Regions from separate parts of the Paenibacillus sp. CFBP 13594 genome, predicted to be linked through region 2. Evidence: predicted binding sites of a transcription regulator. Region 2 holds the regulator's gene; each other region holds the start of a gene.
The links. Region 2 encodes LexA, which represses DNA repair genes until DNA is damaged. Its sites were predicted from a motif close to CGAACATATGTTCG; they were not measured.
Positions count from the first base shown of each region.

Region 1: addB (helicase-exonuclease AddAB subunit AddB) is a predicted target of LexA. The motif match lies at 1,211-1,224, and genes of this name have one in related genera.
Region 3: recA (recombinase RecA) is a predicted target of LexA. The motif match lies at 3,594-3,607, and genes of this name have one in related genera.

Region 1 covers NZ_JACYVQ010000004.1:582,742-591,085, forward strand. The annotation lists gene IFU39_RS16215 (class I SAM-dependent rRNA methyltransferase) at 1-862, shown strand, start outside; gene addB (helicase-exonuclease AddAB subunit AddB) at 1,289-4,792, shown strand; gene addA (helicase-exonuclease AddAB subunit AddA) at 4,789-8,344, shown strand, end outside.
Region 2 covers NZ_JACYVQ010000001.1:446,292-454,635, reverse strand. The annotation lists gene IFU39_RS02195 (ABC transporter substrate-binding protein) at 1-608, opposite strand, end outside; gene IFU39_RS02190 (carbohydrate ABC transporter permease) at 644-1,516, opposite strand; gene IFU39_RS02185 (ABC transporter permease) at 1,529-2,458, opposite strand; gene IFU39_RS02180 (HAD family hydrolase) at 3,046-3,837, opposite strand; gene IFU39_RS02175 (hypothetical protein) at 3,866-4,375, opposite strand; gene IFU39_RS02170 (DUF896 domain-containing protein) at 4,501-4,710, opposite strand; gene IFU39_RS02165 (LysM peptidoglycan-binding domain-containing protein) at 4,806-5,183, opposite strand; gene lexA (transcriptional repressor LexA) at 5,480-6,106, shown strand; gene IFU39_RS02155 (aldehyde dehydrogenase) at 6,212-7,513, opposite strand; partial or broken gene IFU39_RS33515 (helix-turn-helix domain-containing protein) at 7,616-7,777, opposite strand.
Region 3 covers NZ_JACYVQ010000002.1:351,163-359,506, forward strand. The annotation lists gene rny (ribonuclease Y) at 1-1,115, opposite strand, end outside; gene IFU39_RS09025 (regulatory protein RecX) at 1,426-2,163, opposite strand; gene recA (recombinase RecA) at 2,460-3,524, opposite strand; gene IFU39_RS09035 (competence/damage-inducible protein A) at 3,767-5,023, opposite strand; gene pgsA (CDP-diacylglycerol--glycerol-3-phosphate 3-phosphatidyltransferase) at 5,131-5,718, opposite strand; gene IFU39_RS09045 (YajQ family cyclic di-GMP-binding protein) at 6,039-6,530, opposite strand; gene IFU39_RS09050 (hypothetical protein) at 6,686-6,856, opposite strand; gene IFU39_RS09055 (helix-turn-helix domain-containing protein) at 6,924-7,985, opposite strand; gene IFU39_RS09060 (DUF3388 domain-containing protein) at 8,052-8,344, opposite strand, start outside.

The sequences.
Region 1 (8,344 bases), on a different contig from region 2:
GCTGTACGGAGAGTGCCCACGGCATGTCACGGTTACAGAGAATGGACTACTCATTAAAGTCGATATCGTGGAAGGACAGAAGACAGGTTACTTCTTCGATCAACGTGAGAATCGTGCAGCGATCGAACCGCTCATGAAGGGTTGGGGCTACAAGAGTGGAATCACACTTCAAACGACTGAGCAGGATGGCACAGAGCAGCTCTTGCCTGTGAATAAAAGCGGAAAGGTAGTTACATTCCCATATTGGGATGGTGCCACTGTACTGGAGTGTTTCTCACACACGGGCAGCTTTACGTTGAATGCTTGCAAGTATGGAGCTAAAAAAGTGACTTGTCTTGATATTTCGGAGCATGCCATTGAGAGTGCACGAACAAATGTGGAGCTGAACGGTTTCACCGACCGGGTCGAATTCGTAGTTGCTGATGCATTCCAGTACTTGCGTGAACAAGTGAAGGGGCTGGATGAACGTACTGCACGTGCGCGCGCTGGCGAACAAAAAGTAGATACTTCCAAAGCGCTTGCAGCTGGCGGTAAAACATTTGATGTAGTCATCCTCGATCCCCCGGCGTTTGCCAAGACGAAATCAGCAGTTAAAGGTGCATGCCGCGGATATAAGGATATCAACCTGCAAGGTATGAAACTGGTTAATGAGGGCGGATATTTGGTAACAGCCAGCTGTTCGTATCACATGCGTCCTGACCTTTTCTTGGACACGATTGCCGATGCAGCAGAAGATGCAGGAAAAGTACTGCGTCTAATCGACTGGAAGGCAGCTGGTAAGGATCACCCGCAAATTTTGGGCGTGGATGAAGGACATTACCTGAAATTTGCTATTTTCGAAGTGCGCAGTAAAAAGAATTAATCGTATGATTTCCGTTCAAATTTCACTGTATAGATTGGACTAAAGATTTACACGAGAACGTAGAGGACAGAAATAACCTGAAGGAGTGAAGCTAAAAGCTTTCTGAAGAGCTGCTTCGGAAGCATAATCTTCGCCTTTATTCTTGTTTTTTTTCACTTTTTAAAAATTGAATCAAGAAAATCTGGGAATAGCAGCGATCGGAGGGTTGTTCTGTCATCGCAGTGGCAAGTGTAAATTATCTTTAATTTAATCTATAGATCAAGTCAAAAGTCCACAGTGTGATAGCTGCGGGCTTTTTGCTGTTTTGCTGTGTTAACGGAGATGATCTCCGGTTTTACCGGATAGTGGCAAACGTATGTTCCGAACCAAGTCAGATATGTTATACTGGGAATTAAAATCTTGTACGTGTGGTTTGGAGGATTAGACATGTCCGTTCGTTTTGTTATTGGCCGGGCAGGCAGCGGCAAAAGCTCGCTGATTACCCGGGAAATTACATCCCTGCTTCAACAAGAACCGCAAGGCACACCTTTGATTTTGCTCGTTCCAGAACAGAGTTCTTTTCGAACAGAGCAGGCATTGGTGTCTTCTGGAACAATTAAAGGTACGATGCGTGCAGAAGTGCTCGGCTTTCGCCGTTTAGCCTATCGTGTAATGCAGGAAGCAGGTGGTTCTGCTCGTATTCCGATCGGAGCCGAAGGCAAAAAGATGCTGCTCTACAAGGTCATCCAGCGCCGTAAGGAAGAATTAAAGCTGTTTGGTGCATCCGGCAGCCAGCTGGGTTTTATAGGCGAATTAAATGACTTATATAGTGAATTTAAACGTTATGAATTTGATCCATCATTGCTGGAAGAGGGGCTGTCTGGAGGGAATACCTCATCGACTTCGCCAATTCTGGAGGATAAGTTGCATGACTTGAATCTGATATATCGTGACTATGAACAGGAACTGACCAATTTATATATTGATGATGAAGACACGTTGACCGAGCTGACAGATCGTTTGTCGGAAAGTGCATTGCTGCAGGATGCCCAGATCTGGATTGATGGTTTTCAGGGATTCACGCCACAGGAGATGAGTGTGATTGGTCGGCTGATGTTGCAGTCCTCTTCCGTGACCATTGCACTGACATTGGATCGTCCTTATGATCACGGCGCACTGCCTGGAGAATTGGAACTGTTCTATCCCACGGCAAGTGCCTATGCGCGTCTGAAAGGGATGGCTGAAGAACTGGGTGTACCGAGCGATATAACCGTGCTAGATTCGGAGATTCCACCGAGATACAAGGATCGTCCGGGACTTGCTCATCTGGAGGCTGGTTTCGACCGCCGAATTCGTTGGAAAAGTGATGGCCTTGATTCCGGAATCCGACTGGTTGCAGCGGAGAACCGACGAGCTGAGATGGAGGGAGCACTGCGTGAGATGCGGCGTCTGGCGCAAAACGAAGGTGCGCGTTATCGGGATATGGCAGTACTTGTTCGTCAGTTGGATACCTACGCTGATATAGCTGAACCTCTATTCAGGGATTATGACGTACCCGTCTTTCTGGACCGCAGAAGAAATGAACTTCATCATCCATTATCCGAGTTTATCCGTTCGGCACTGGATATTGTTCGGCGCCATTGGCGTTACGAGGATGTATTTCGCTGTGTCAAAACGGATCTGCTGCTTCCGCGTGATGGTTCCATCACCCGTGAAGATATGGACCAGCTTGAGAATTATGTACTGGCTTGTGGTATTCATGGATATCGCTGGACTGACGGCAAACCGTGGAAGTATGTCCCAAGCCTTTCGCTTGAAGACAACGGTCAGGATGGACGTAGTCGAGGACGGGACCAAATGCTTTCTTTAATGGAGCGTTGTCGAGCGGTCATTACAGATTCCTTGGGGGTTTTTGAGAAACGAATGAAAAAGGCAAAGACAGCCAAAGCCCAGTGCGAGGCACTATACAGACTGCTGGAAGATGCTGAGATCCCATGGAAGCTGGAGAACATGTCTGCTGAAGCTAAGGCTCAAGGTGACCCCGAACGGTCGAGAGAACATCGGCAGATGTGGGGAGCTGTGCTGGATTTATTGGATCAGATGGTCGATATGATGGGGAATGAACGGCTGGATATCACGCTGTTTGCCGGGATGATCGAGACCGGATTGACGGAACTGAAGCTGGGTCTGGTACCACCGGCACTTGATCAGGTATTGGTCGGTTCCATGGACCGTACACGTCTTCAGGACATCAAATACGTATTTATCCTTGGTGCAGTTGATGGTGAATTACCCGCAATACCTCAGGATGATGGCGTATTAACGGAACTGGAGAGATCGTTACTGACGGAAAGAGGCGTGGCGCTTGGACCAGGTGCAACAAGGCAGATGCTGGATGAACGTTTTTTGATCTATACGGCACTTACAGCGGCAAGCAGCCAGTTGTGGCTGAGTTACCCTGTTGCTGATGATGAGGGGAAAGCACTGCTTCCTTCCGAGATTGTCCGCCATGTACGGAAGATGTTTGGTTTACAAGAACAGCCATTGCTCGCTCAACCACCGGTTGCGAACTCGGAAGAAGCACATTGGTCCTATGTCACCCATCCGGGTCAGAGTCTGTCTACGCTCATTGGACAATTGCGCAAATGGCGCCGCGGAGAAGACATCCCTGAAATGTGGTGGGCGGTCTACAATTGGCATGTATCTCGGGAGACAAGCAGACCTCAGCTGGAGCGGTTGATGGGATCGATCTTTTATCGTAATCGGGCATTGCCACTACGTACAGCTACCAGTCGCAGATTGTATGGCACAGAGGTGAGGACGAGTGTTTCGCGAATGGAGCGTTTCGTCGCTTGTCCGTTCTCCCATTTTGCTTCGCACGGGTTGCGTCTCAAAGAACGGCAATTGTACCGCCTTCAGGCTCCTGATATCGGACAGCTGTTTCATGCTGCACTAAGCCAGCTGGCTATGCGGTTACGTGAAGAAAATCGTAGTTGGGGCAGTTTGACTCCAGACCAATGCCGTCAGGAAGCCGAGCAAACGGTGGAGCAGATTGCACCACAGCTGCAAGGGGAGATTTTGCTAAGCACCAAGCGATACGGTTATATTTTCCGCAAATTGAAGGACATTGTTAGCCGGGCATCCGTTATTCTTGGGGAACAGTCCAGACGTGGAAGTTTTGAACCGATTGGGCTGGAGCTTGATTTTGGACCGGATAAAACGCTGCCCCCACTCCGTTTTGAACTGGAGAACGGATGTGTGATGGAGATCGTGGGTCGGATTGACCGTGTGGATGTGGCAGAAGGAGAGAATGGTCTGCTCTTGCGTGTCATTGACTATAAATCAAGCCAGACGGACCTCAAGTTACATGAAGTGTACTATGGTCTGTCATTGCAGATGCTCACCTATCTGGAGGTGCTGCTTAGTGCTGCCGAAGAATGGCTTGGGGAAACGGCGATGCCGGGAGGAACGTTGTATTTCCACGTGCATAACCCGCTGTTGCAATCCGCAAACGGCATGACATCGGAGCAGGCCGGGCAAGAACTGCTGAAACGGTTCAAAATGAAAGGTTTGCTGCTGGCAGACCGGGATGCAATCGCACAAATGGACAACACCCTGGATAAGGGGTATTCAGCCATTATTCCGGTTGCCCTTAAGGCAGATGGCAGCTTTTATAGTAGTGCTGCTGTAGCTACGCCAGAGCAATGGGATACGCTGCTTGCTTCGGTTCGCAGTAATATCCGTGAGATTGGTACCCGAATTACGGATGGGGATGTGGCCATTGAGCCTTATCGTATTCAACAGGAAGTGGCATGCACGTTCTGTCCGTATAAGCCTGTATGTCAGTTTGATGAGAATATAGAAGGAAATGAATACAACCTGTTGTCCAAACCGGGTAAACAGCAAATCTGGGATATGTTATCTCACACCAAGGGAGGGGAAACATCATGACGAATATGCCAAAACCGGAAGGAAGCTTCTGGAGTGATGACCAGTGGAGTGCCATCTCCGAAAGCGGAGAAGACATTCTGGTTGCCGCTGCGGCGGGATCAGGCAAGACAGCTGTACTGGTTGAACGAATTATTCGCAAGATCGCAGATCCCTCCCAAGGATTCAGTGTGGATCGCTTGCTTGTAGCTACGTTTACCAAAGCCGCCGCCGCCGAGATGAAACAACGGATTCGGGAAGCGCTGGAACGTGCGCTGGAAGAACAACCTGGAGAAGAGCATCTGCGCAAGCAGCTGTCGCTGCTTGGACGGGCATCTATTACAACGCTGCATTCATTCTGTATGGAAGTCATTCGCCGTTACTATCAGCAAATTCCGTTGAACCCGGCTTTTCGTATCCTGAATGAAAATGAAGCGGAAATCATGCGCCAGGAACTACTCGAAGAACTATTTGAGGAAAAGTATGGCCAAGAAGATGAAGGGAGTACATTCCGCGAATTGGTGGACTGGTTCAGTGGAGAACGAAATGATGATGCCATGCATCGACTGGTGCAACGATTGTATGATTTCTCCCGCAGTCATTCCTGGCCGGATCATTGGCTCTCAGAGATGGCATCCGCTTTTCAGGTAGAGAGTGTGGAGGAGCTGGGGCATTCAGCATGGGTTCAGAGTATTATGCGTGATGCGGCTCTTGCTTTAAGTGGTGCAGCAGGACTGCTCCGTCAAGGCATTCACATATCCATGCAGCCTGAAGGTCCGGCACCTTATGCAGATACGTTAAAAGAAGACCTGGTGATGGTAGAGGAGCTGTTGTCTGCGGCCCAGGTTATGCCATGGGAGAGGTTGCCTGAAGTGTTTCAACCTGCTACATTTGGCAAACTGAAACCCTGCAAAAAAGATCAGACGGACCCTGCTTTACAGGATCAGGTGAAGGAACTCCGTGAGGCTGCGAAAAAAGCAGTTACCGACCTGAAAGGTTCATTGTTCGGAAGAAGTGCGTTTTCGTTCTGGCAGGAGCTGGAGCAAGCGGCACCACTCATGCAGGAGTTATCGAGGTTGGTTAGTACATTTGGAGAACGTTACCGACAGGCCAAACAGGAACGTGGGCAAGTTGACTTCAGTGATCTGGAGCATTACTGTCTTCACATTTTGCGACATGAGGATTCAACGCCTGAACTCTCGATGCCTTCCGATGCGGCTATGGAGTACCGTTCGCGATTCGATGAAGTGTTGCTTGATGAATATCAGGATACCAATACGGTTCAGGAAGATATCGTGAAACTGATCTCCAGAGAAAACCCGGGTAACCGATTCATGGTAGGTGATGTCAAACAGAGTATCTACCGGTTCCGGTTGGCTGAACCAGGTCTGTTTATGAACAAATATCGCCAGTATGGAGCGAACACGCATGAGGACAGAAATGGTGAAGATCGCCCGAATCGTACAGGTCAACGTATTGATCTTGCGCGGAATTTCCGCAGTCGTGCGGAAGTCGTACATTCGGTCAATATGATATTCCGGCAACTCATGAACGAAGGTGTGGCAGAGATTGCTTACGATGAACGAGCTCAACTGGCATATGGGGCTACTTTTCCGTCAGAAACACTTGGTGATGAGGCGTATACACCTGAACTCATGCTGATTGATCGTCAGGGCGGTGGACCTGATCTAACGGAGAGTACGGATGAGAACGGGGATGCATTGGTTTCCGCAGAACTGGAGAGTGCCGAACTTGAAACGGCCCAGTTGGAAGCAAGGGCCATCGCAAGGCGTATTCGTGAGATGGTTGGAGATACGGACAAACCTGCCCTCCATGTATATGACAAAGCCCTGCAAACGATGCGCCCGGCACGTTACGGTGACATGGTCATCTTGCTGCGTTCAACCTTGATGTGGGCTCCGCTCATGATTGAGGAATTCAGACAGCAGGGAATTCCTGCTGGAGGAGAACAGAGCAAGGGCTATTTTCAGGCTACAGAAGTGGAAATCATGATGTCTCTGCTTCAACTTGTTGATAATCCAAGACAGGATATTCCGCTCGCTTCCGTGCTTCGTTCACCGATTGTCGGACTGGATGAAGAAGAACTGGCACAGATTCGGCTTGGTGACAAAAGACAGTCATTCTACGATGCGGTTATATCGGCTGCTGGAGAGTGGAGCGATTCCTCCACTAATGCTGTACAAAAACTCCGGCAGGACAATCATCCTGATTCCAATATCGTCCAGTTGCAGTGGCCGGAAGCCTGGTCAGAGATGGAACAGGGACAGCGGGAGACAGCAGCTTCAGTCGAGGCAGAGATCCTGGATGATGTCTATGAATTCGATGTGCATACATTGCATACAGATGGAATGCAAGATGCTGGTGTTGCGGGACATACAAGTGAGGATCTGGGCATAAAGGAGATTTCAGGCTCGGAGTTGCAGCAAAAGTTAATTCGCTTTTTGCGTCAATTGCAGCAGTGGAGACTTGAGGCAAGACAAGGCAGTCTGAGTGAACTGATCTGGCGTATGTACCGAGAAACCGGGTATTTGGACTGGGTTGGTGGTCTTCCCGGAGGATTGCAACGTCAAAGTAATCTTAAGGCATTGTACGATCGCGCACGACAATATGAGGAATCAACTGCAAATCGCGGCTTGTTCCGTTTCCTGACCTATGTCTCAAGATTGCGGGAAAACGGGGGAGACCTGGGGACTGTAGCGGGTAGTTCCGGTGAGCAGGACAACGCTGTACGTATCATGACGATTCACCGGAGTAAGGGTCTGGAGTTTCCGATTGTCTTTGTCGGAGGCATATCCAAGATGTTTAATCAACAGGATCTGAACGCACCGTTTCTCATGCATAAGGAACTGGGATTTGGTCCGAGATATGTGGATCGTGAGAACCGGGTTGCCTATCCTACACTAGCGAATCTGGCGATTCGTCGTCGGGCTCAATTCGAACTGCTTGCTGAAGAGATGCGTGTGTTGTACGTTGCGTTGACCCGTCCCAAAGAGAAAATGATTTTGTTGGGTACTGTAAAAGATGCGGCGAAAAAAGCGTTGGCGTGGTCTCAGGTCAAGGACAGTACTGAACTGGCATTGCCAGACTACCTACTGGCTGCTGGACGGAGTTACCTCGACTGGATTGGACCATCCCTGATGAGACATCCAGATGCGGCTGTGCTGCGTGAACTTGCTGGAAGCAATGATTCGTTCTCGTCCTGTCTTGCAGATGATCAATCACGATGGGCAATTTCTATTATTTCCGCCGATCAGGTATCCCGTGATCATGTGGTGGATCAGACTCAGGGAGAAGAAGATGGGATGACTGCGGTGCGGAAAGAACGAATTGCTGCACTAAAAGCGGTTCAGCCCGTGAAATTGGTTACATCCTCAACTGTAGAAGAGCTGGCGAAGAGTGGACAAGATACGGTGAACCAAAACATTGCAGATGCAGGTGCAGATACGGTAGCTCTTCAACAAGAGGAGACACGGCTGATCCACGAGGTTGAACAACGGCTTTCATGGACATATCCCTATGAAGCAGCAACTCAAGTGGCAGCCAGTACATCTGTCA
Region 2 (8,344 bases):
GTTGGGATAGCAATGTTATTTTCTTCAAAAACATCTGTTCTTACGATTAATGTATAATCTGGCCATACTTCTTCATGCAGACCCGGGAGTACATAATACTTGCCATCTTCCTGTCGAAGTCCTTCGATTTCTTCTTCCAATCCCCATTTTTCCACTTTATCCTTGAAGTTGGGCATCAAATCAATATAATCACTAACGGGCAGAATCGCACCGGAGGATACAAAAGCAGATTCTTCACCAGGATAGGTCTTTGGAATAACCAGCGGTGCATCACCAGAACTGATTAGAAGAGATCTCTTCTGAGAATAGTCACTCATAGGAACAATCGTTGGCTCAAGTGTAACACCAGTCATTTCAGTCAACTTTTTGAAAAGCAACCAGTCTTTTTTGTACGGATAGGTAGGTTGATCACTATACAGTATCGATAGATTAAACGGCTCAGTCGCCTTGAATGTATCCCCTACATTGTACGTCTCCATCGCTGCCTTGGTTTGAACTTCTGTGACGTCACCTCCAGCTCCAGTACCGCTACTACATGCTGCCAGAACAACGGTCATCATTGATGCCAACACCATTTTACCAACAAACTTACGTGGTTTTTGATTCATTTAGGTTATCCCCCTGAATTTGGTTTAGTTTGACCTTACTGCTTAACAGACCCTAACATGATACCGGTTACAAAGTATCTTTGGACAAATGGATAGATGGTGAGTATCGGCAAGATGGTGAGTACCATCGTTACTGACTTAATATTGGCAGCAATCTGTGTCAGGTTATCGGCTGAGGTTGCACCGGCAGTCGCTCCGCTAGTCGCTCCTGCAATCATATTGCGCAAATAAATGGTGACCGGGAACAGTTCTTTTTTGTCCAAATACAGAAAGGCTGGGAACCATGAATTCCAATGACCTACTGCGTAGAACAGCACCATGGTTGCCATAACGGCTTTACTTAGCGGCAATATAATGCGTAGCAAGATCCCGTAGGTGTTCAAACCGTCAATGGAGGCAGCTTCCTCCAATTCTTCAGGCATATTTTCAAAAAATGACTTCATGATCAGCATGTTGTATATGCTAATTGCGCCAGGAACAACAAGTGCCCACATGGTGTTGTTGAACCCAAGGGAATTAATCAACACATAGTTTGGAATCAATCCACCACTGAAGAACATCGTGAACACGGCGAACATCGTCAAAAACTTGCGACCCATCAACCTCTTTTTGGACAGGGCATAGGCGAAAATAGTCGTCATGAACATGGAGATTAACGTACCTACTACAGTGTAAATAATTGTATTTTTATAATTAGTCCAGAACATGCTGTCACGCGAGATGGTCTTATACGTCTCCACATTGAATCCTCTTGGGAACAAACTAACCTTACCCGAATTAATATAGGACTCACTACTGAAGGATTGTGCCACGACATTTAAGAATGGATAGAGCGTTATAAATACCACGAACAGCAGAAAGATGACATTGAATACTTTAAATACCTTATAAGATCTGGATTCCTGCATGATGCTCCTCCTTTACCATAAGCTTCTTTGTGTCAGTCTGCGTGAGATGGCATTTACGGAGAACACCAGAATCAGACCGATCAGCGATTCGAACAAGCCAATTGCGGTAGCATAACTGAAGTTACTGGATTCCAGTCCGACCCGATACAGGTAAGTGGAGATCACATCAGATGTCTCGTAGATCAGTGGGTTGTACAAGAGCAAGATTTTTTCAAATCCAACAGCCAGGAAATTACCCATGTTCAAAATCAATAACGTCACAATCGTTGGCAAGATCCCTGGTAACGTTACATGAATCGTCTGCTTCCACCGGTTGGCACCATCGATACGTGCAGCTTCATACAAAGAATCATCAATGGTTGTCAGTGCAGCCAGATACAAAATCGCTCCCCAACCCATACCCTGCCATACCTCAGAAGTGATATAGATTGTTCTGAACCACTCAGCCCGCTGCATAAAAGGAATATTGTCTCCGGTGAAGAAAGCCACCAGTCCATTAATGGAACCATTCACTGCTGTCAGCTGCAGGATCATACCTGCAACGATAACGATAGACAGAAAATGAGGCAGATAAGACGCGGTCTGTACAAACTTCTTGAATCGTTTACTTTTCACTTCGTTAAGCATCAAGGCAAAAATGATTGGAACCGGGAATGTAAAGAGTAACGCAAGTCCGCCTAACATCAGCGTATTACCGAATACTCTCCAGAAGGTAGGGTCCTCAATGAACATTCTGAAGTACCTTAATCCAACCCACTTTTCTCCAAATATACTTCCCCCGGGAACAAAACGTCTGAACGCAATCACATTACCAATCATCGGTCCATATTTGAAAATAAGGAGATAAATGATGGGAAGGATTAATAGTGAATACAGCTGCCAGTCTTTGCGGAACAAAGTTGCTGCCGTTCGTAATCTGCTCTCTTTACGTAAAGATGTCATGGTTAACGTTGTTTTAGCGGTTTCCGACTCCATGTGTTTTCACTCCGATCCAGGACTTGATAAGTAAGAGTAATTCATGTACATTTCCCATCGTTTCTCCTCTTGTAGAAGACAACAGCTCCTTTAACTTCACCCCCACTACGAAATAGATGTTTGCCAAATGTAAGCGATATCAATTTGATGTATTATGTAGAATCACACAATCCAAGGTGCTTCACATCATTCATTAGCACTTAATAAGTGGTGTGATCTCCAAATCGAAAGAAGCTATTCTAAAATATTAAGCGCTTACAATTAATCGAAAATAATAAGCAATAACTCCCTGCTTCCCTTTAATGAAGTAAGTCAAAAAGAAATTGCTTAGGACAATCTAAATACTAGTCATACTAGTATGTTAGTTATATTTTAATCCAGCTCCCCCCTAATTTCAATAACTTTTAGCAAAATAAATGAAAATCTCATTTAACAAGGCAACTTAGTCGATAAAATCAAATTAAAAAACATTGGTAACTTCAAGAACGACATCATCGTTCATTGAAGCTTCCAATGTTTCAGGGTGCTGAGGTAAGATGTTATAGCTGATCTGCTCAGAACTTAGCAATAAGTTGATCTAATTCGGATAAATGCGTGATTTCATGGTCGGGCGCATACGTTTCATTGTTGGTCTTATGCTCACGGTTAATCCATACGGCTTGGATGCCTGCTGATAGAGCACCACGAATATCCGTCGTCAACTTGTCCCCAACCATCATGCTCTCTTCGGGTTTAACACCCAGTTTACTCAAAGCATGCTCAAATATGGACGGATCTGGTTTTCCTTTTCCAAAGTTACCCGAGATAATAATCTCATCAAAGAAAGGAGTCAATTCAGGTACACCATCCAACTTCTCTTGTTGCAAAGCAGGACAACCGTTCGTTAACAGCAACAGTTTGTATTTCCCTTGTAATTGAAGCAAAGTATCCATCGTTTCTTCGTACACATGAGGTCTGGATCTACGTTCTACTCCGAACTGTGCGGCCAGTTGTTCAGCAAGATCTTCCCGATCTATACCCAACTTCAACAAGCCACGACGCCAGGATTCTTTACGGTAAACTGGAGCAAGTTGTTCCAACTGACGGAACTCAGCTTGATCCCCACCTGTAAAGTTGGCCCAAAGGCCTTCAAACGGATTGATTCCAATCATTTTGGTAAAAGGAAAGGTCTCATAAGATTCATACAGTGCACGTGCCTCGTTACGAACAGCTTCTTCAAGTTCCTCCGGTTTGACCCCAGTCTCTTGTGCTGCAATTAGACAAGTCTCATGAAAAGCTTCTCGAACACTACGCTCATCCCATAATAAAGTATCATCCAGGTCGAACAAAATCGCTTTTAACGCCATTCCGATCATCTACCCCTTTATGCAATAATTACTTTTCGACGGTTTCCACGGTGATCTGGTGTGCTTTTGCAAATTTCAGCAAACGTTCTGCAATCGCATCTGTATCGTAACGGTTCAATAACTTGGTGAACACCCATCTTTTCCCGCGACTGTTATGTTCGATAACAACTGTACCCGGTTCAATTCTGAATTTGACGATATCTTCAACCCCGATTGAACGTTCACGATTACCCTTCGTCGTTATAATCCGATTACTGCTAATCTTGATGTATGGACGGCGAAGCATGAAGATGACTGCCAAAAATACGTAAAGCAGCATGGTCACCCAGTCCCAAGTTGTCATTGGAGCTTGCACAAGGAATGTGCTCATAAACAGATACAAAAAGGCGAGACCGATCAAAAATATTGGGAACAACAAGCTGCGTCCCTTAAAGACTTCTTCACCTGGTGTACCAGTGATTGGTTGACCACTTTTTTTGCGTTGCTGATTTAACTGCTTGGAATTTTTCTTAACCGTTCTCTCGAACGAACGCGACATGTGAATCCCCCTTATGTGTCTTTGTATCGGCTTACATAATTGCAAACCAACATTTCCCCCTATAAATTGCACACTCAAAATAACAGGAAGAAACCTAAATATCATAATGATATCATTAGGTTTCGTTAGTGTTTGAGTTTGCCTTGGTGGCCTTTGTCATTCTCATCATCAACAATCTCAATGGTATCCAGTTGTTGTCTGAAATTGCTGCGAATATTGCTCAAATAAATCTCTCTTAGCTCGGCACGTTCAGCAAGTTCTTCCTCTGACAATCCCGTGGACTTTTGCTTACGAGCCAATTCGTTAATGCGTGCTACCAGACTATCTATATCCAAGCTTGTCCCCTCCAAAAATACAAAGTCATATTAACTTTGCCATTATAAAGGCTGCTTGTCAAGCTGACACGCGCTAACACTCATTGACGTGCATTTTATTCTGCAAATTGCGGTAGAGCTAGTACTTGTCCCACTTGGATGGAAGTTGTATGAAGTTGATTCACTTTCTTGATTGCTTCTATATAAATACGTGTATCCATATTCGTCGGTTTATGTTCCAAAGAAATACTCCATAATGTTTCCCCTTGTGAAACAGCTATCTTTCCTCCAGGCAGAACATCATTCTCATTGCCAGCAAATACAGTTAAAACAGTGCTGCATCCAATAAATATAATCAAAGAGGTAATGGCTACCTTTAACATCCATGAAGAAATCTTGAAACGCGCTAAAACCTTCTTGTAGTTCCCTATGTTAGACTTCACCAGTTCCGAATTCATTGGTTCATAAATGCTTTGATAAGTAGAATATCTCATTAAATACCCGCCTCCAAACGTTTGTTCCTATCTGTTGGAATCAATATAACACGAACACTTGTTTTGTTCAATAGATTTTTAGAACAATTGTTCGCTTCTTTTTTGAAGGAGAAATATCTTAATTCAAATCCTTCTGCAAAGCATTTGCAGTATTACGCTCTGACTTTTGGACAAATTCGGTTCTATAAGTTAAAAAACACTGATTATATACCATTTTATTTAGAACTTATGTTTGTACGAACGGAGGTTCTATGTTATAATTTTCCCAAACGTTACTAAAATGGGGTTGATACGGTATGTCGAAGATATCCAGCAGGCAGCAGGCTATTCTGGAGTTTATACGAAATGAAGTCCGGTTGAAGGGGTATCCTCCTTCCGTACGGGAAATTGGTGAAGCGGTTGGACTGGCTTCCAGCTCAACAGTACATGGACATTTGGATCGTTTGGAGAAAAAAGGTTTGATCCGACGCGACCCTACCAAGCCAAGAGCCATTGAGCTTCTGAGCCAGGAAGAGTCTGAGCATTCTCATCAATTTGCTCATAGCGTTGCACGTATTCCTGTTGTTGGTAAGGTTACAGCCGGGGTTCCAATCACTGCAACCGAGAACATTGAAGACTACTTCCCTCTCCCTACACATTATGTAGGCGAACAGAAAGTGTTTATGCTTTCGGTAGTCGGAGATAGTATGGTGGAAGCTGGAATCGTTAACGGAGATTACGTTATTGTCCGTCAACAGCAAACTGCTGATAACGGTGATATCGTCGTTGCAATGACTGAAGACGATGAAGCTACAGTGAAAACGTTCTATAAAGAGAAAGATCATATTCGCCTTCAACCGGAGAATGCGACCTTCGAACCTTTACGTTTGAAACATGTTAGTATTCTGGGTAAAGTCATTGGCCTTTTCCGAGATATTCATTAATATTTAACTTGAGTAACAAAACTAGATGTAATGAAATACGAAAGAGGTTGCCCTGATGAACAGGGCAACCTCTTTTTTTCATGTTTATGTTATTTATGCGGCTAATTATTCACTGCGTTTCAGAACACTCTTGTGATGCGAGAACACATCAAAGCTCTGTTGTCCGTGATATGAGCCCATACCACTCTCTCCGACACCACCAAACGGGAGATAGTGTGAAGTCATATGAGAAAGTGTGTCATTAATACATCCCCCACCGAAGGATACTTGATTCAGAACCTGATCCTGCAGTTGCTCATCCTGTGTGAAGAGATATAGCGCCAATGGTTTTGGCCGGCGAACAATCTCATCCAGCATAGGATTCAGGTCACTGTACGTAAACACAGGAAGAATCGGACCGAAGATCTCTTCTTGCATCACAGCTGATTCCCATTTCACATCTCCAAGTACAGTCGGCTCAATGAGCAACTGCTCACGTACAGAACGCCCACCAATTAGCGTTTTGCCATCTGTGAGGAATTTCGACAACCGATTAAAGTTACGTTCGTTGACAATATGCGGGAAATCAGCGTTTTGTAACACATCATCCCCAAATTTATCTTTGATCTCTGCGCCAATCAGATTGATCAATTCGTCATGAACTTGTTCATGTACAAGCAAATAATCCGGAGCAACGCAAGTTTGGCCTGCATTCAGGAACTTACCACGAACAATACGCTGAGCTACCAGCTTCAGATCTGCGTCACTATGGACAATAGCAGGACTCTTACCACCTAATTCAAGAGTTACAGGAGTCAGGTGCTCTGCAGCTGCCTTCATCACAATGCGACCAACACCCGTGCTGCCTGTGAAGAAAATATAATCAAACTTCTCTTTCAACAATGCTGTGCTGGCTTCGACTTCCCCTTCCATAACGGCTATATACTCCTGAGGGAAGATCTCATGAATCAGATCATACGTCAAACGAGATACGGCTGGTGTTAATTCAGAAGGCTTGATAACTGCACAGTTACCGGCTGCAATTGCTCCAATCAGTGGACCAAACGCCAGTTGGAAAGGATAGTTCCAAGGTGCAATAATAAGCGCCACTCCGTATGGTTCAGGGTAAATGGTGCTCACCCCATCCGGCATAGCCGCATTGGTTGGGACTTGTTTGGGTGCAGCCCATTCCTGCAGATGTTCTAATGCAAAATCCAGTTCACCCAGAACTATTCGAATCTCGGAACTGTAAGCTTCCGCCTCAGATTTGTTCAGATCAGCCCGAAGTGCATCTTGAATCCGTTGCTGATACTTTTCAATTCCTTTTCTAAGCTGTTGAAGTGCATTAATCCGATACTCGATATTTTTAGTTTGTCCTGTATAAAAAAATGTACGTTGTTCTGTCACTAGTTGTTTTGCCTGATCCATAATAACATCTCCAATTAATTATTTAAAATTAAATTGTTCAAAATTTAATTAAAGTATACCTCTTCTATATGAAACTTTCAACATACAAATGAAACATCCATGCTCCGCCTGATAGGATCCAAATGAAGCTGCACGCTCTAATTCACGGCAAATGGTCGAAGGATGTCTGCCCAGTTCCTTTGCGATTGCTCGTCAGCTTTTGCCTTGCTGGTGTAGGATTTCTAGCTTGCTCCGTTCAATTATGCTAAAATGTCTGTAGCTCATGGCTGGATTCTCCTTGTGTGAATGTGGTGTAGGAACCTTCATTCTACATGAATCCAGCCATGGGCCTTTTTTATTTATTTCCAGTAACTGTAACCTCCCCGTTTCCATATTTTCATGGACGCTCTCCTCATTTCATTTAGTGTATCTGAGGTGGCTTCGAGTGACCAATTGGATTAGGAGGCTTTAAAGATATAAAAGGGGTTCTTAATAATTACATTAAGCTAATTCTGCAGAATATGAAGTTTAAAGCTTCACATAATCAATGGTTTGATGCATCTCTGCCTTCTCCATCTTCCAAAAACATTAAAATCTCTAAGGAACTCATCGAACTTATCCCTCAAATCGATGACCAAGGAACACTTCGAAGCTCCCCCTCCAGCTTCGTTGTTAACTTTACCGCATACTACTCTCCGTATAGGACGGATGCTTTCCATATAAAAGCTCGATCTTCCATAATGCCTCAACCGTATTTGGCATCTCGCTGTCCTGAACATCCGGCGCAAACCATCAAGCCCCTAGAAAAGAAAAAAGACGACCCACCAAGTCGAGTCGCCTTCATTCCAATTC
Region 3 (8,344 bases), on a different contig from region 2:
TCCACTTCGTGATCCAGCGCTTTACCGATGTCATGCAATAGACCTGCACGTCTTGCCAGAGTTACGTCTTCTCCGAGTTCGCCAGCCATCAGTCCAGCCAGATAAGCGACTTCCATGGAATGTTTCAAGACGTTTTGACCGTAACTTGTACGGAACTTCAACCGGCCCAAAATTTTGATCAGATCCGGATGCAGACCATGCACGCCCACTTCAAAGGTGGCTTGCTCACCGTATTCACGGATGCGCTCATCCACTTCTTTGCGGGATTTCTCAACCATCTCTTCAATCCGTGCCGGGTGAATACGTCCATCAGCCACCAGTTTCTCCAGGGCAGTACGGGCGATTTCACGGCGAATCGGGTCAAAGCCCGACAGAATAACAGCTTCTGGCGTATCATCGATAATGAGGTCAATCCCTGTAAGGGTTTCAAGCGCACGGATGTTACGTCCTTCACGACCGATAATCCGGCCTTTCATTTCTTCATTTGGCAGGGTAACAACAGATACCGTTGTTTCCGCTACGTGGTCAGCCGCACAGCGTTGGATGGCGAGTGTAATAATCTCGCGGGACTTTTTGTCCGCTTCTTCCTTCGCCTGTTGTTCAATGTCCTTGATCATTTGAGCCGTCTCATGACGAACTTCCTGTTCTACGTTGGACAGTATGATACTGCGTGCGTCTTCCATGGTGAGGTTGGATATACGTTCCAACTCTGTCACCTGGTTTTTGTAAATCATTTCGATCTGCTGCTGAGTCTCATCAATTCGTTTCTCTTTGTTAGCCACTTGCTCTTCTTTACGTTCGAGTGATTCCAATTTTTTATCCAGCGACTCTTCTTTTTGCAACAATCGTCTTTCTTGTCGTTGAATTTCATTCCGACGTTCACGAGTGTCTTTTTCAGCTTCAGCACGAATGCGATGGATTTCATCCTTCGCCTCCAGCACCGTTTCTTTCTTCAGTGCTTCTGCCTCTTTCTTCGCGTTCTCCACGATTTGTACGGCAGCTTGTTCCGCACTAGAGATTTTAGCCTCTGCAAGAGATTTGCGAATAAAATATCCTACTCCGAACCCAATGAATAGCGCGGCTGCAACGAGAGCGATCGTGATTGCAATTTCCATACTGTTCACCTCCTCGTTGGTTCCTCCAAGGCATTCCTTGGGTCAATTTGCAGTTTTCAAACCTTACATATGTTTGGGAATAACGAATACTCACGGCGATCCCCCGCCGATTTTCATTTCACATGTACATGTTTCCACGTACTATTCACTGTTTCCAGCGAACCCATAATTAAGAATGGTATAAATCTTAAGAAACCGAAACCGCTTTTTTGGAAGGAAAAAGGGTTGTCCATTTCTTACAGACTCATGTCCATTTTAGTATTTGACGAAAGAAATTGTCAAGAGAATGCAGTATAGAGACTCTAGGCTGCTAATCCCATAACAACGCTTCGTCATCTTCAGAGTCCCCAGCCTCATCTTCTTCAATTAAACAATTCACGACCCGGCGCACCATATCCATTGAAAAACCACGTCTCATTAGGAAGGGAAGCGTTTTATTTTTCTTCTCTTTGACGTCCCCTTTGACCTGATTCCATTTTTTGCGTCCTGCACTCAAGGCAGTCTCAAATTCCGCATCTGTACTGATCCCTTCTAGTGCCTCAACAATGAGATCATTGGCAATGCCCTTTTGACGTAGCTCTTGCCTTATCCACAGTTTTCCCTTCCGCTTGCCCTCCATACGCTGTCTTGTCCATTCCTTCGCAAATAGATCGTCATCCACCAGGTTCTCCCGCTCAAGCCGATCCAGCGCCTCTTCAATCAAAGGTGCAGCAAACTCCTTCTGACGAAGTTTCTGACTTAATTCATGGCGTGTGCGCGGTTTATGCTCCAAAAAGCGCAGAGACTGTGCATACGTCCGCTGTCGCTCGTCAGCTACAATGATTTCCTCCAGATCCTTCTTCATAAACGTATTACCTTGAGTCATCCTGTATTTAATCATCACATCTTCAAGAACCGTAATAGAGTGGATACCAAAAGTGATTCGATAACGAGCTTGCCTGCTCTTCGTTCGTTCTACACGTGTAATAATAAGTTCTTCGTTGTCCGGAAATTGGGATAGGCCATCCTGTTCTGCTTCTTCATACAAATCCTCGTCATGTTGATCCATTCAGGTCTCCCCTTTCATAACATTTTCATTCTGACTACGCCAAGCACATCTTCACATAAGACAAAGAACACTAATAATACAAAAGGCCGGGAAGTCAGCCCGGCCTTTATCTCCACAGTTATCTCTGACAGTCAGCGTGCCAACAGCCCCTGTCCATTGGGACAGGGGCTGTTGGACACCGAGAGCACTCCCACCATAATTCCTTATCCAAATCGAGCCAAGCTCAATCAGGCAAGTTTACGGAGTCCAGAGGGGAACACCCTCAGGGTCCTCCCTACATGGGAGGTTTTGAGAGATTACTCGTTGATTTCAAACAATTCTTGTTCTTCTGCTGCTTCTTTTTGTTGCTCTTCAGTAGTTGGCGCAGGAACTGCAGTAACCAAGTTACTGGCTACACGAATTTTTTGTTCAATGATGTCAGCAATATCTTTATGCTCTTTCATGAACTGCTTTGCGTTCTCACGACCTTGTCCTAAACGCTCGCCTTCGTAGGAGTACCATGCACCACTTTTATTAACGATGTCCAGCTCTGTACCAATGTCAATGATACTGCCTTCTCTCGAAATACCCTCGCCATACATGATATCCACTTCCGCTTGTTTAAACGGAGGTGCCACTTTGTTTTTCACAACTTTAATACGAGTACGGTTACCAATCATGTCATTGCCTGATTTGATACTCTCAATACGACGCACATCCAGACGTACTGTGGAATAAAACTTCAGAGCACGACCACCAGGTGTTGTTTCCGGGTTACCAAACATAACGCCGACTTTCTCACGAAGCTGGTTAATGAAGATTGCGATTGTTTTGGATTTGCTGATTGCACCAGACAGTTTACGCAGCGCCTGAGACATCAAACGCGCTTGCAAACCAACGTGTGAATCGCCCATTTCGCCTTCAATCTCTGCTTTTGGAACCAATGCGGCTACAGAGTCAATAACAACGATATCTACTGCACCACTGCGTACAAGAGCTTCTGCAATTTCCAGCCCTTGCTCACCCGTATCTGGCTGAGACAGAAGCAATTCATCAATATTAACACCAAGTTTGCTTGCGTATTGTGGGTCAAGAGCATGCTCGGCATCGATAAATGCAGCTTGTCCACCCGCTCGTTGTACTTCAGCGATAGCATGCAATGCTACGGTTGTTTTACCCGAAGACTCAGGTCCATATATTTCAACAATACGGCCTTTAGGCAAGCCGCCTGTTCCTAATGCAATATCCAAAGCCAAGGAACCGCTGGGAATAATTTCCACATTCATATGAGTGGACTCACCCAGTTTCATGATGGATCCTTTACCAAATTGCTTCTCTATTTGACGGAGCGCCATATCAAGCGCGGCACGACGGTCTGACAATAAGCTCACACCCTTTACTGTTTATAAGATAATGATACCTTGTTTTAACACGTTTGCCAAGCTTTTTTTCGAACATACATTCGTTTTTTTGTGAAGGCCGAGGCGCCTCTTCCTCAAGGAAACTTTCCATTAAACAGAAAAAAGAACCGTAAACAAGGCTGTAAAGCCTAATTCTACGGTTCTTCCGTCTTCCTTAATTATACTTGCTTGGAACTGTAAATGCAATCGAAGCTATTAACTAATCAATCCATCGCCACAAGTTTTTGCCATAAGCGATAGAGAATCGCTTTGGCTGAACGAATGCGAACTGTCTCACGATTCCCATTAATACGCAGCTCATGAATCTCCGTCTCTTTTCCACGTTCAGCAAGAGCGATGAAGACAAGTCCGGGTGGTTTACGTTCCGAATATCCCGGTCCAGCTACACCGGTAACAGCCAAGCCAAAATCAGCATCGCCAATCATGCGGACCTGCTCAGCAAGCACTTTTGCAACCTCTGGACTTACCGCTCCAGGTGCATCTTCACCTTCCAGATAATCATGAGGCACATTCAGCAGCTTTTCTTTAATTTCATTGGAGTAACAAACAATTCCACCTTTGAGCATTGACGCACTTCCGGGTACAGAGGTCAGACTTTGCATGACAAGCCCCCCTGTACAGCTCTCAGCAGCGCTGAGCGTCAGCCCCATGTCAGACATCATGGTTACAATCGTGTACTCTATAGGCACATCCTCGTTCGCGTAGAGATGTTCTGTCAAACGCTCGCGAATCTGAACTTCCATCGCATCCAGCTTCAGCTTCGCCTCTCCCTCACTCGCAGCCTTCGTGGAGACACGTACCGTAACTTCACCTTCGCTCGCGTAAGGAGCAATCGTAGGGTCTGTCTGCGCGTCAATCAGATCCAATAGTCGATCTTCCAGAGCAGATTCACCAATACCTGCGAATTTGAGCATTCGGGAATAGATCGGCATCTCTTCTGTGAGTACATGCTGGAACAGCCAAGGTTTGACTTCCTGTTCAAACATTGGAATCAACTCTTTAGGTGGTCCAGGCATCACGACATAATATTTGTCATTGTCAGAAATCGCATTTCCTGCCGCAAGGCCCGTTTCATTGGCCAGAGGTGTTCCTCCATCAATAACGATCGCCTGACGTCGGTTATTCTCTGTCATGTCCACATTACGATCTCTGAAAAAGCTCTCAATTTTGTCCATCGCCATTCGATCTGTATGCAGTTTCCGGTTAAGAACAGCTGCGAGCGCATCCTTGGTCAGATCATCTTGGGTAGGTCCGATGCCACCGGAAAATAAAATAACGTCTGCACGGCCCTGCGCAATGCGAATAGCTTCACTAAGTCGATTCAGGTTATCCCCAACCACCGTTTGGAAATATACATCGATCCCCATCGCAGCCAATTCACGGGATAGGTATCTGGCATTGGTATTGACGATTTGTCCAAGCAGTAGCTCTGTGCCAACTGCAATGATTTCTGCCTTCATTGAGCATCCTCCTGTACACGTGGTGAGTGATCAAAGGGCAATAGGATAATTTCCTATTGCCCCTGACCCAATGCTTCCTTCATGATTACCCATTTAAGAACAAACCATTATGCTTTTGTTAAATGAAGCAAATTTTTGTTTTTGATAAAGTAATCGATACCCGACCAGATAGTAATAAGCGCTGCTGCCCATACCGCGATAATATCGACGTGAATACCCGTGTATGAAAACGGGAAATTGTTCAACAGCAACAGCACAATCGCCACAATCTGCACTACAGTCTTCAGCTTGCCCCAAGCACTTGCGGCAACAACCGAACCATCCAGCAATGCAATTTGACGCAAGCCGGTAACTGCAAATTCACGACTAATAATCACAACTGCAATCCAGGAATCCAGCTTGCCCATCTCCACAAGCGAGATCAAAACTGCAGTAACCAGCAACTTGTCTGCGAGTGGATCGAGCAGTTTCCCCAGATTGGTAACCATGTTATTTTTCCGCGCAAGGTATCCGTCAATTCCATCTGTGCTTGCGGCGATGATAAAAATAACAGCAGCAATCAGTTGATTATACGGAAGCGACAAGCTTCCAAGCTGCAACGGCTCTGGATAAAATGGAAAATCCACGAGCAGGAACACCATCAAAAAAGGGATTAAGCAAATTCGTGCAAGCGTAATCCGGTTGGGTAAATTCACAAGACGCCCTCCCTCATATCCTCCATTACTCCAAACAATCATCATAATCCCGTTATCATCATCCGGAACATGAAATGTACAGTTTCAATGTCAATCCAGATTAACATGATCCCACTATGTAGAAACGCAAAAAATAAAGTCAACCGCTCAAAAGCAAAACGCTTTAAACGTTCCGGTGACTTCCAGAAGATGTACTGCTTTTCACAAAGTCAGCAAACGATGAGGACTGGACTTGATGCTTGACTGCCAGCAATGCACACTTAGTATAATATACGCCCAATACCGTGTCAAAAAAACACTTTTGCTACAGAAAGGCCATATTACTTGAAATTTGTATATTGCAAATCCAAAGGTAGGTTAGCACCATTTAGCAGCTGCATGACAGCTTGCAAATCATTTTTACTCTTACCAGTTACCCGAAGTTGATCTCCCTGAATCTGACTCTTCACCTTCATCTTGGAATCCCGAATCAGAATATTGATTTTCTTGGCGATGTCCTGATCAATCCCCTGTTTAAAATTCAAACGCTGGCGGACTGTACCAGAAGACGCTGGCTCTACCTTTGCGTAATCAATGTTTTTCAATGGTAGACCACGCTTCGCCATTTTGGATTGCAGCACGTCAATGACAGCCTTGAGTTTGGTCTCATCATCAGATACGATCGTTAACGCATCCTTATCCAGTTTCAGGCTGCTCTTGCTGCCCTTGAAGTCATAACGAGCGCCAATTTCTTTCTCGGTTTGTGTAACGGCATTTGTCAGTTCTTGCAAGTCCATTTTGGACACGATATCAAATGAATTTTCTGAGCTCAAACCAGTCACCCTTTCAGTTAATCGTATGTACTGTAACATTATAGAGGATACCCTAAGCAAAAGTCTAATTTCTAGCTATTTTACACAAAGAAAAAAGCATTTTTGGCTTCCACTTCAAGTGGCTGCCAAAAATGCTTGCTGGTCCAGCTTCCAACCTAATAGCGGCTGCGGTTGGGCTGTCTGAACATATCGAGCACACCCAAAAGTACATGTGCAAGTCCAAAACCCAATATTCCGTAACCCCAAGCACTTGGAGTCAGGTAATAACCCAGGAGGCTGACAATGATCCCTAAACCTGTTACGATCCAGCTGACTGTCACAGCCATCCACCTCACTTCACCAAAAGTTAACTGCAAGTTAAGACACGATTATTGTCTCCTGCAGTTGACCCGGTTATTCGCTACCCGTGGTACCCCCTGTGCCGTCCGTTGATCCATTTTCAACACCTGTGGAAGAAGTAGTGTTACTACTGTCTTCACCAAGCTTCAGACGGATTCGATTGGTCGCCTTGCCATCCGTTACAACTTGCCCGCCAACCTCAATCGTGGTCGCTGCAGCGTAACCGGACTTAATATACATGCCTGTACTATCCAACTCAAAGGTATAGCTGTCACCTTCGGCTGTGTTACCATACTCCAACTTCTCTCCACTGGAGTTTTCGCCTTTGTACACTTCCAGCCAGCTATGACCTGTTGCTTTGATCGTAACCGTTACAGGTTGCCCTGCACTACCGTTAACTTTAAAGTTCGTAATATTTCCTGATTTCCCATCTTCTGCAACAGTCACATTAGACGGTGAATTGTCTGTCGGTTCTTCCTGATTTTCTCCCGTTTGTCCGTCGGTTTGACCATCAGTTTGGCCATCAGTTTGACCGTCCGTCTGTCCTTCCGTGTCTGTACCGCCACCATTACCGCCAGCGTCGCCCTTACCAGTACCGTCAGTACCTGAATCTGTCGCAGGCGGATTAGATGCCTGTCCGTTGTCGGCAGGTGGATCCGGTTTATCCTCAGGCTGTTGTTGACTGTCTGTAATTTTGACCTGATCAAGACCCGGATTATCTGATTCATCACCATTGTTATACACCACGTATACATACAACAGTACTACGATCAAAACAGGGAATGTCCACATCAGCGCGACAGACATCCACCGATTACTACGCTCAACCGGACGGCTGGAACGCTTCTGAATAACCGGTTCCATCGTTGCTTCCGTTTCTTCTTCGGGTACGTCTTTTTTGTGTCCCTCCAGCAGCTCATCAGGGTTCAGTCCCACGGTCTCCGCATAGGTTTTGATGAAAGCACGCACATAGAAGCTACCCGGCAGCACTTTATAGTCTCCTGCTTCTATGGCCTCCAGATACCTCTTGCGAATTTTTGTCATTTCCTGTACATCGTCAAGACTCATCCCTTTTTGCAGCCGGGCCTCCCTTAACTGCTGACCCAGTTCAGACATGCCATCTCCTCCTTATGTTTATCTCTTGAGTTGTTGCTAATCTATTTCATGATTCCGTACGGTTCCTTACAATTCGTCGGTGTAGCTAGCCGTAAACGTATCATAAATAATCTCTTCATTGGGAATGTTACGCAATTCAATAATAATATCAAAATCATTAAAATCATATTCGGATTCCTGTACAAAAATATCCGGATGTTCAATAACTTTGGTACTTGGCATCGACATAATATCTTGCAACAAATTGTAATGCCGCTCGCTGGAACGAATCGTACTTACAATTCCGTCAATGATGAAGACATTGTTCGGGTTCAATTCGTCTTCGGACATTTGACTCCTTATCGTCTGACGAAGAAGTG